DNA from 3 places in the Paraburkholderia sp. HP33-1 genome. Region 2 is predicted to be linked to each of the others. Evidence: riboswitches for the same ligand, from Rfam matches in the RefSeq annotation. Region 2 holds a riboswitch; each other region holds the start of a gene.

Region 1 (2,259 bases), 950 kb from region 2:
TATTGTATTTCCAAAAGATTCGTTAGCAAGCTATCGAATTGGAAATTCTTGTTGAACCAGCGGAGTCTGCGGCGCGAATGCGACAGTGGCGTTAAATCGGTGGCCGAGGAGGCAGGCTTACAGGTTCGTCGGGTGCGAGGTGGGTCGCGTTTTCATGAGTGTTTTGATGCATGTGATGCACTTGATTTATCTCGGCGAGAAGGATGGACGCACCGAGATCACCCTGACACCCGACGGCTCCGACAGGTTGCGGCTCGTGGCGTCGGGCGGGTAAAAGGCGTTTGCGTTCAGATGATGGCGGCCGGCCACCAGCTCCAGCCGCGTCGCGAGTGGCGTAATTCGACGACCGACAGCGGCGCGATCTCGATGCGACAGAACACGGCCGGCGATGCGCCGAGGGCATGCACGATTGCCGCTCGCAGAAGCGGCGCGTGGGTGATTGCGACGATGGTTCGACCGTGCGTCGAGGCTGCGAAGCCCGCTTCGTTGACGGCATTGCATGAACGCACGTCCGCCTGCTGCGCGTCGAGCCATTCTCCAAGCCGCCGCACGAGCTGACTGAACGATTCACCTCCGGGGGGCGGCGCGGCGTCCGGCTCGCGTGTCCAGGCGGCGAGTTCGTGGGGCGCTTCGTCGGCAATATCCGCGAGACGCCGGCCGCGCCATTTGCCGTAGTCGATATCCGCCAAGGCGTCGGCAGGCGTTGCGCTGAGACCGAGCGCCGCGGCGGTATCGCGCGCGCTGGCGGCGGGGCTGGTGAACACGGCGGCTTCGGCGGGAAGCGCGAGGCGTGTGCGGGCCGCTTCGGCTTCGGCACGGCCGCGCGCGTCGAGCGGATCGTCGGCGGGGAAGCGGCCTGCGCGCTGCGCGGCCGTTGCCGCATGGCTTACCAGTAATAGTCGTGTATCCATTCCTTGTCTTTACGCCGCGTTCGCGCTTGCCTGCATGGCTCCATCGGCTTGCGGCAGCTCACGCGGTGCGATGCAGCCCTCGCCGTCACGGAAGCTGCAGTTTAGCGCGTAGAATAGTGGCGCTGCGAAGTACGGAAGCCGGTGAGAGCCCGGCGCGGTCGCGCCACTGTAATCGGCATTGCAATCCAAAAGAGCCGAAAGCCAGACCTGAGCTTCGCACCATTCCTCTGCAATTGACTATCGGGGCGCGTTACCCCAGGAGATGTCCATCATGACCGAAGCTGTCTTCGATCCCGCCGCACAACCGGCGGCCCAGCCCACTCCCATTCCCTTGCGCGAACTGCTGCCGTGGGTCGTGTTCGGCGGTTTGCTGCTGTTGCTCGCGATTTACTTCGTTGGTGCGGAACAGGGCGCGACGTCGCTCGTGCCCGGCATGTTCGTGCATGAGTTCGTGCATGACGGCCGCCATCTGCTCGGCTTTCCCTGCCACTAACGGAGTTCGACATGGTAGGTAAGTTGTTGGTGCGCGGGATGCTCGTGGGCATCGTCGCGGGATTGCTCACGTTCGCGTTCGCGCGAATCGCCGGCGAACCGCAGGTCAATCAGGCCATTTCATTCGAAGAAAAAGCGGCCGCCGCACGCGGCGAGGCGCCCGAGCCCGAAATCGTGAGCCGTGAGACGCAAGCGGGCTTCGGCCTGCTGACCGGCGTGCTTGCCTACGGCGCGGCATTCGGCGGCCTGTTCTCACTGGTGTTTGCCTATGCGTATGGGCGCGCGGGAACGTTGAGCGTGCGCGCATTGTCCGCGTGGCTCGCGCTCGGCGCGTTCATCTCGCTCGTGATCGTCCCGAATATCAAGTATCCGGCCAATCCGCCGTCGGTCGGTGATCCGGAGACGATCGGCATGCGTACGGGCCTGTACTTTTTAATGATCGCGATTTCGCTCGTGACGATGGTGTTTTCGCTGAAAGTGCGTCGTCGCGCGGTGGCGAAGCTGGGCGCTTGGAACGGCTCGATCGTCGCGGCACTCGTGTACGTCGTGATCATCGCGGCAGTGCAACTGTCGATGCCGGTCATCAACGAAGTGCCGGCTGCGTTCCCGGCCGTGCTGCTGTGGAAGTTCCGCGTCGCCGCGATCGGCATGCAAGTGATCATGTGGACGACCATCGGGCTGGGGTTCGGCGCGATGGTCGAGCGCAGCGCTTTTATGCGTACGAATGCGCGTGTGGCGATGAAGTCCGTCTGAATATGAGGGTTATGCGCGGCCGCGAAAGCGGCCGCGTTTCGCGCGCAACGCGCGAGAATGGTTTTGCATCAAACACTTGGCGCGATTGTGGGGCGGTTATCCA
Region 2 (2,259 bases):
CGTTGGGCCGCATCACGCGCAAGCGCGAGCGACGCCACGCGGCCGATCACGACGATCGCCGGCGAGCCGAGCCGCGCTCGCGTGACGGCATCGGCAAACTCGCGCAGCGGCGTAAGCACGTGACGCTGCTCGGGCCGCGTCGCCGATTCGATCGCCGCGCAGGGCATATCGGCAGACATGCCGGCGGCGAGCAACGCGTCGGCGATGTCGCCGAGCCGCCGCATGCCCATATAGATCACAAGCGTCATGCGCGTCGCGGCGAGCGCGGCCCAGTCGGGCTCACCGCTGCCGGCGCCGTGGCCCGTGACGAACACGACGCCCTGCGCGTAGTCGCGATGCGTGACCGCAATGCCGAGCGTCGCCGGCGCGGCGATGCCGGCCGTGATGCCGTTGATCACGTCGGCGTCGATACCCGCGGCCTGCAGCGCCTGCAACTCTTCGCCGCCGCGGCCGAACACGAACGGATCGCCACCTTTGAGCCGCGCAACGCTGCGCCCCGCGTGCAGATGCTCGAGCATTTGCGCGACGATATCCGCTTGCGGCGTCGACGGATGGCCGCCGCGCTTGCCGACGTACACGACTTGCGCGTCGGCGCGCGCGAACTGCAGCACCTCGGGATTCACCAGATCGTCGACGAGCACGACGTCCGCCTGGGCGAGCGCGCGGGTAGCCTTCAGCGTCATCAGCTCGACGTCGCCGGGCCCGGCGCCGATCAGCCAGGCGCGCGTCATCGCGGCGTGCATGGCGCGCGCCATGCTGTGGGGGGAGAAGAGAAGCGGCGCGCGACAGCGTGCGCGGTGGTCGAGATAGAGGTCATGCGGTACTGCGAAATCGGGCGCGCCCACGCGCGGCTCGCGGCGAATTCACCAGAAAAAACGCCACGAAACGCGCGATGTCGCGCTTGAACGCCTTCACATCCGTTCCCCGCGGATTCCAGCGGCCGGCGGCGCAACTCGATGCACGGATGCATCCGGCGCCGCCTCCGCGTCTGGCCGGTATCCGGGCTGGCGACCTCACGCGCTTCGCCTTCCCGTTCCCGTTTGCGCGGGACAGTGGCATCAAAAAACGCATGCGCGGCACGTCGGAATCGAAGGCAGGATCGAATCGCGCGCCGCAGGTCGCTTACCGTTGCGGGGACAGCACAGGTTGAACGCGTAAAGCGCTGCCTGTTTCCCGTTTAACTGCACACGCGAGCGCATGTGCGGGCACCAAACGCGCGCATACGATAGCACATGGCGCCTTGCCGGATAAGCGTCGGCGGTGCTTTCCGGCACCCTGCGTTCCTTGACTGCGCAGGGCCGCGGGCCTACACTCGCACGCACTTTGGGTGCCCGCGTGCGCGTTCGTGCGCATGCAGTTAAACGGGAAACAGGGAGCCATCTGCTCTGGAGCGGCTAACCTGTGCTGTCCCCGCAACGGTAAGCGAAAGCGGTTCCGGCTCGATAGCCGGGCGCCGCAGTGCCGGCTTCGATGTCCCCGCGCAAGGTCGCGTCGACATATCACCACTGGTCGAGAAACCACTCGGCCGGGAAGGGGAAGCGGCGCTTTCGCCAGCCCGGATACCGGCCCGAAGAAGCAGAACGAATGCCGCGGGGATGCGGCGGCGCGTTCATGACCTCACTTCCGCTTTCTGTATTTCCGTTGTCTCGGCAATACCGTGGTTCGTCCCCGTGTTTTGTGGTCACTGGCAGTGGTGCGCGTGCTTCATTCGCGCCTTTCGCCAGCCGATGCACACGCACGGGTGGACTTTACGGCATGCCGGTGCAGCGCCAAGGGATGGACCTCACGATGCAAACTCAATTGCGCAAGATTCCCGTCACGATCGTCACGGGCTTTCTCGGCAGCGGCAAAACTACGCTGCTGCGGCACATTCTTCAGCATGCGGGCGGCAAGCGCATCGCGGTCATCGTCAACGAGTTCGGCGAACTCGGCATCGACGGGGAAATCCTCAAGGGCTGCGGCATCGGTTGCGATGAAAACGGCGTCGAGACCGAAGGGCAACTGTATGAACTCGCGAACGGTTGCCTGTGCTGCACCGTGCAGGAAGAGTTTTTCCCGGTCATGGAAAAGCTCGCTGAGCGACGCGATGAACTCGATCACGTGCTGATCGAAACGTCGGGGCTCGCATTGCCGAAGCCGCTCGTTCAGGCGTTCAACTGGCTGCAGATCCGCAACGGCTTCACGGTCGATGCGGTGGTGACGGTGGTGGACGGCCCGGCCGCCGCGAGCGGCCAGTTCGCCGACAACCCGGTCGCCGTC
Region 3 (2,259 bases), on a different contig from region 2:
ACGCGCACGCCCGTGCTACAAATTTCCGCAACCGTGCACATGGCATTGGTTCAAGGAATATATGACCTTGGCGAACCAGGCAGGGAAGCAAACTAGTAAAGCTACAACACACCAACCTTTGAACACGCGACCGGTTCGACACCGGCCTGCTACTGCTTACTGCAAGCTGTACTGTTGAATCACAGTACCTAGCTGTTCGTTCATTTGCTGCATTGTACGCCGGATTTCTTCAGCGGGAAATGCTTCTCCGTGTCGCACGCTGCTTTGCAGCTTAAGCAGTTCCGATGCCAGTGACAGTGCAGCCATCACGGCAATGCGATCCGTGCCGCGCATGTTGCTGCCGCTGCGGATCTTCTTCATCTCGGCGTCGACGCGCGCGACCGCTTCGAGCAGCGCGCCTTCCGTTTCCGGCGAGCAGGCGAGACGATAAGGTACGTCGAGAATCGATACTTCGATCTGCTTGGTGGTCATGCGTTTTCTCCGTGGCGGCTTACGTCGCTTTCCGCTTCCTCGTGTTCGGGCTGGGCGGACTCGAGCAGATCGAGCTGGTTATCCGGTTCGCTGCTCGCGCGTGCGCGCGGCAATTTCTCGAGAATCGCATTCAGGCGCACCTGAGCGTCGTCGATCTTGGCGGACAGAGCGTCGCGTTCCGCCTGCAGTGCATTGCGCTCTTCGCGCAATTGCGCGAGCTCCGCGTGCGTTGCTTCTACTTCGGCACGCGTTTGCGCGAGTTGCTCTTCGAGCGCGAGCCGCGCTTCGTGGTGGCGCTGGCTGATCGCAATCAGCTTGCCGATATTCTGGGAGAGTGATTCGAGTTCGGTGAGCATGTGCTGCGTCCTCTAAAGACATCGCATTTTAGCGCGGAATATTACAGGTTCCGACAATTGTCTCGTTTCGAGACGTAACAGCATCGCTTCGTACGCGTTCGCTCCGTCTCATGTTGTCGACCATAAGATAAAAAACCGGACATCTATCGGACAATAATCTGCATTCAACAGAACGGATTGCGTACCGCCTGACCTTTCTTGACGCCCCGCGAGGCCGCTCCTAAACTTCCCGCACTCTGGTGCCCGCGCGCTTGTCGGTGCGGGCAGTTAAACGGGAAGCAGGGCGCGCGGTACCAAAACAGATGCGCGAACCTGTGCTGCTCCGCAACGGTAAGCGAGGGCATGTGCTGTGCTCATGCAGGTCGGTCCTGGTCGCAGGTTCGAAGTTCAACATGCGAGTGTGCCACTGCGCGTCACGCGTGGGAAGGCGGGATTGACGTGTCGTAGCCCGGATACCGGCCAGACATAAGGGACGTCCCCCCACGAAAACGTTAAACAAAGGGGCGCCTCGTGACGCGTCGGCCTGCGAGAATGCAGGCCGCGCACGCTATCCAAAGGAATGTCGTCCCATGCTGTCCCCTGTCGCGATAGAGACGCCGCGCCCGATGAACGCGAAACGCGCAGCGGCGATCTGGCTCGGGCTCGCGCTCGTCGCCGTAGCGGTGCTCGGCGCGTCCCTCGTGCTCGGCAGCGTGCCGCTCGCGCCATCGCGCGTGCTGGCGGCGCTCGTGCCTGCGCACACGTTTGGCGGCGCGGGCACCGACGATCTCGCCGGCGAAATCGTACGTACGTTGCGCTTGCCGCGCGCGCTCGCGGGCTTCGCGTGCGGCGCGTTGCTCGCGCTCGCCGGCGCGCTGCTGCAGGTGCTGCTGCGCAATCCGCTGGCCGAGCCGTATGTGCTCGGCGTGTCGGGCGGCGCGGCAAGCTTTGCGCTCGTCGCGATGATCGCGGGCGGCGCATGGTGGATCGTCGATGCGAGCGCGTTCGCGGGTGCGCTCGTGTCGATCCTGCTGGTGCTCGGTCTTGCGCGTCGCGAACTATGGCGCGGCGAGCCGCAGGACACATCGCCGCGTTTGCTGTTGACCGGCGTGGTGATCGCGGCGGGGTGGGGCGCGTTGATCACGCTGCTGCTCAATCTCGCGCCCGACAGCCGTCTGCGCGGCATGTTGTTCTGGCTCACCGGCGACCTCAACGGCGGGGCGCTACCGTGGACCGCGCTGATCGCGCTCGCGCTCGTGTTGCTCGCGATCGTGCCGGCCGCACCACGTCTGAACGTGCTGCTGCGTGGCGACGCGGCCGCACAGGCATTAGGCGTCGCGGTGATGCCGCTGCGTTTGCGCGTGTATCTGGTTGCCTCGCTCGCCGCGGCCGCGGCGGTGACGACCGCGGGCACGATCGGCTTCGTCGGTCTCGTCGTGCCGCACGTGCTACG

The links. Region 2 has a riboswitch for cobalamin ahead of cobA (uroporphyrinogen-III C-methyltransferase). Riboswitches for the same ligand answer to the same signal wherever they lie in the genome.
Region 1: another riboswitch for cobalamin. It lies ahead of L0U81_RS26085 (CbtB domain-containing protein); the one in region 2 lies ahead of cobA (uroporphyrinogen-III C-methyltransferase).
Region 3: another riboswitch for cobalamin. It lies ahead of L0U81_RS03745 (FecCD family ABC transporter permease); the one in region 2 lies ahead of cobA (uroporphyrinogen-III C-methyltransferase).

The regions. Positions count from the first base shown of each region.
Region 1 covers NZ_JAJEJR010000002.1:2,229,491-2,231,749, reverse strand. The annotation lists gene L0U81_RS26090 (histidine phosphatase family protein) at 288-911, opposite strand; cobalamin riboswitch at 994-1,142, shown strand; gene L0U81_RS26085 (CbtB domain-containing protein) at 1,183-1,404, shown strand; gene L0U81_RS26080 (CbtA family protein) at 1,416-2,156, shown strand.
Region 2 covers NZ_JAJEJR010000002.1:1,279,795-1,282,053, reverse strand. The annotation lists partial or broken gene cobA (uroporphyrinogen-III C-methyltransferase) at 6-731, opposite strand; cobalamin riboswitch at 974-1,228, opposite strand; cobalamin riboswitch at 1,309-1,585, shown strand; gene cobW (cobalamin biosynthesis protein CobW) at 1,789-2,259, shown strand, end outside.
Region 3 covers NZ_JAJEJR010000001.1:813,605-815,863, forward strand. The annotation lists RNA gene ssrS (6S RNA) at 1-89, opposite strand, end outside; gene L0U81_RS03735 (cell division protein ZapA) at 157-471, opposite strand; gene L0U81_RS03740 (ATPase) at 468-827, opposite strand; cobalamin riboswitch at 1,048-1,305, shown strand; gene L0U81_RS03745 (FecCD family ABC transporter permease) at 1,397-2,259, shown strand, end outside.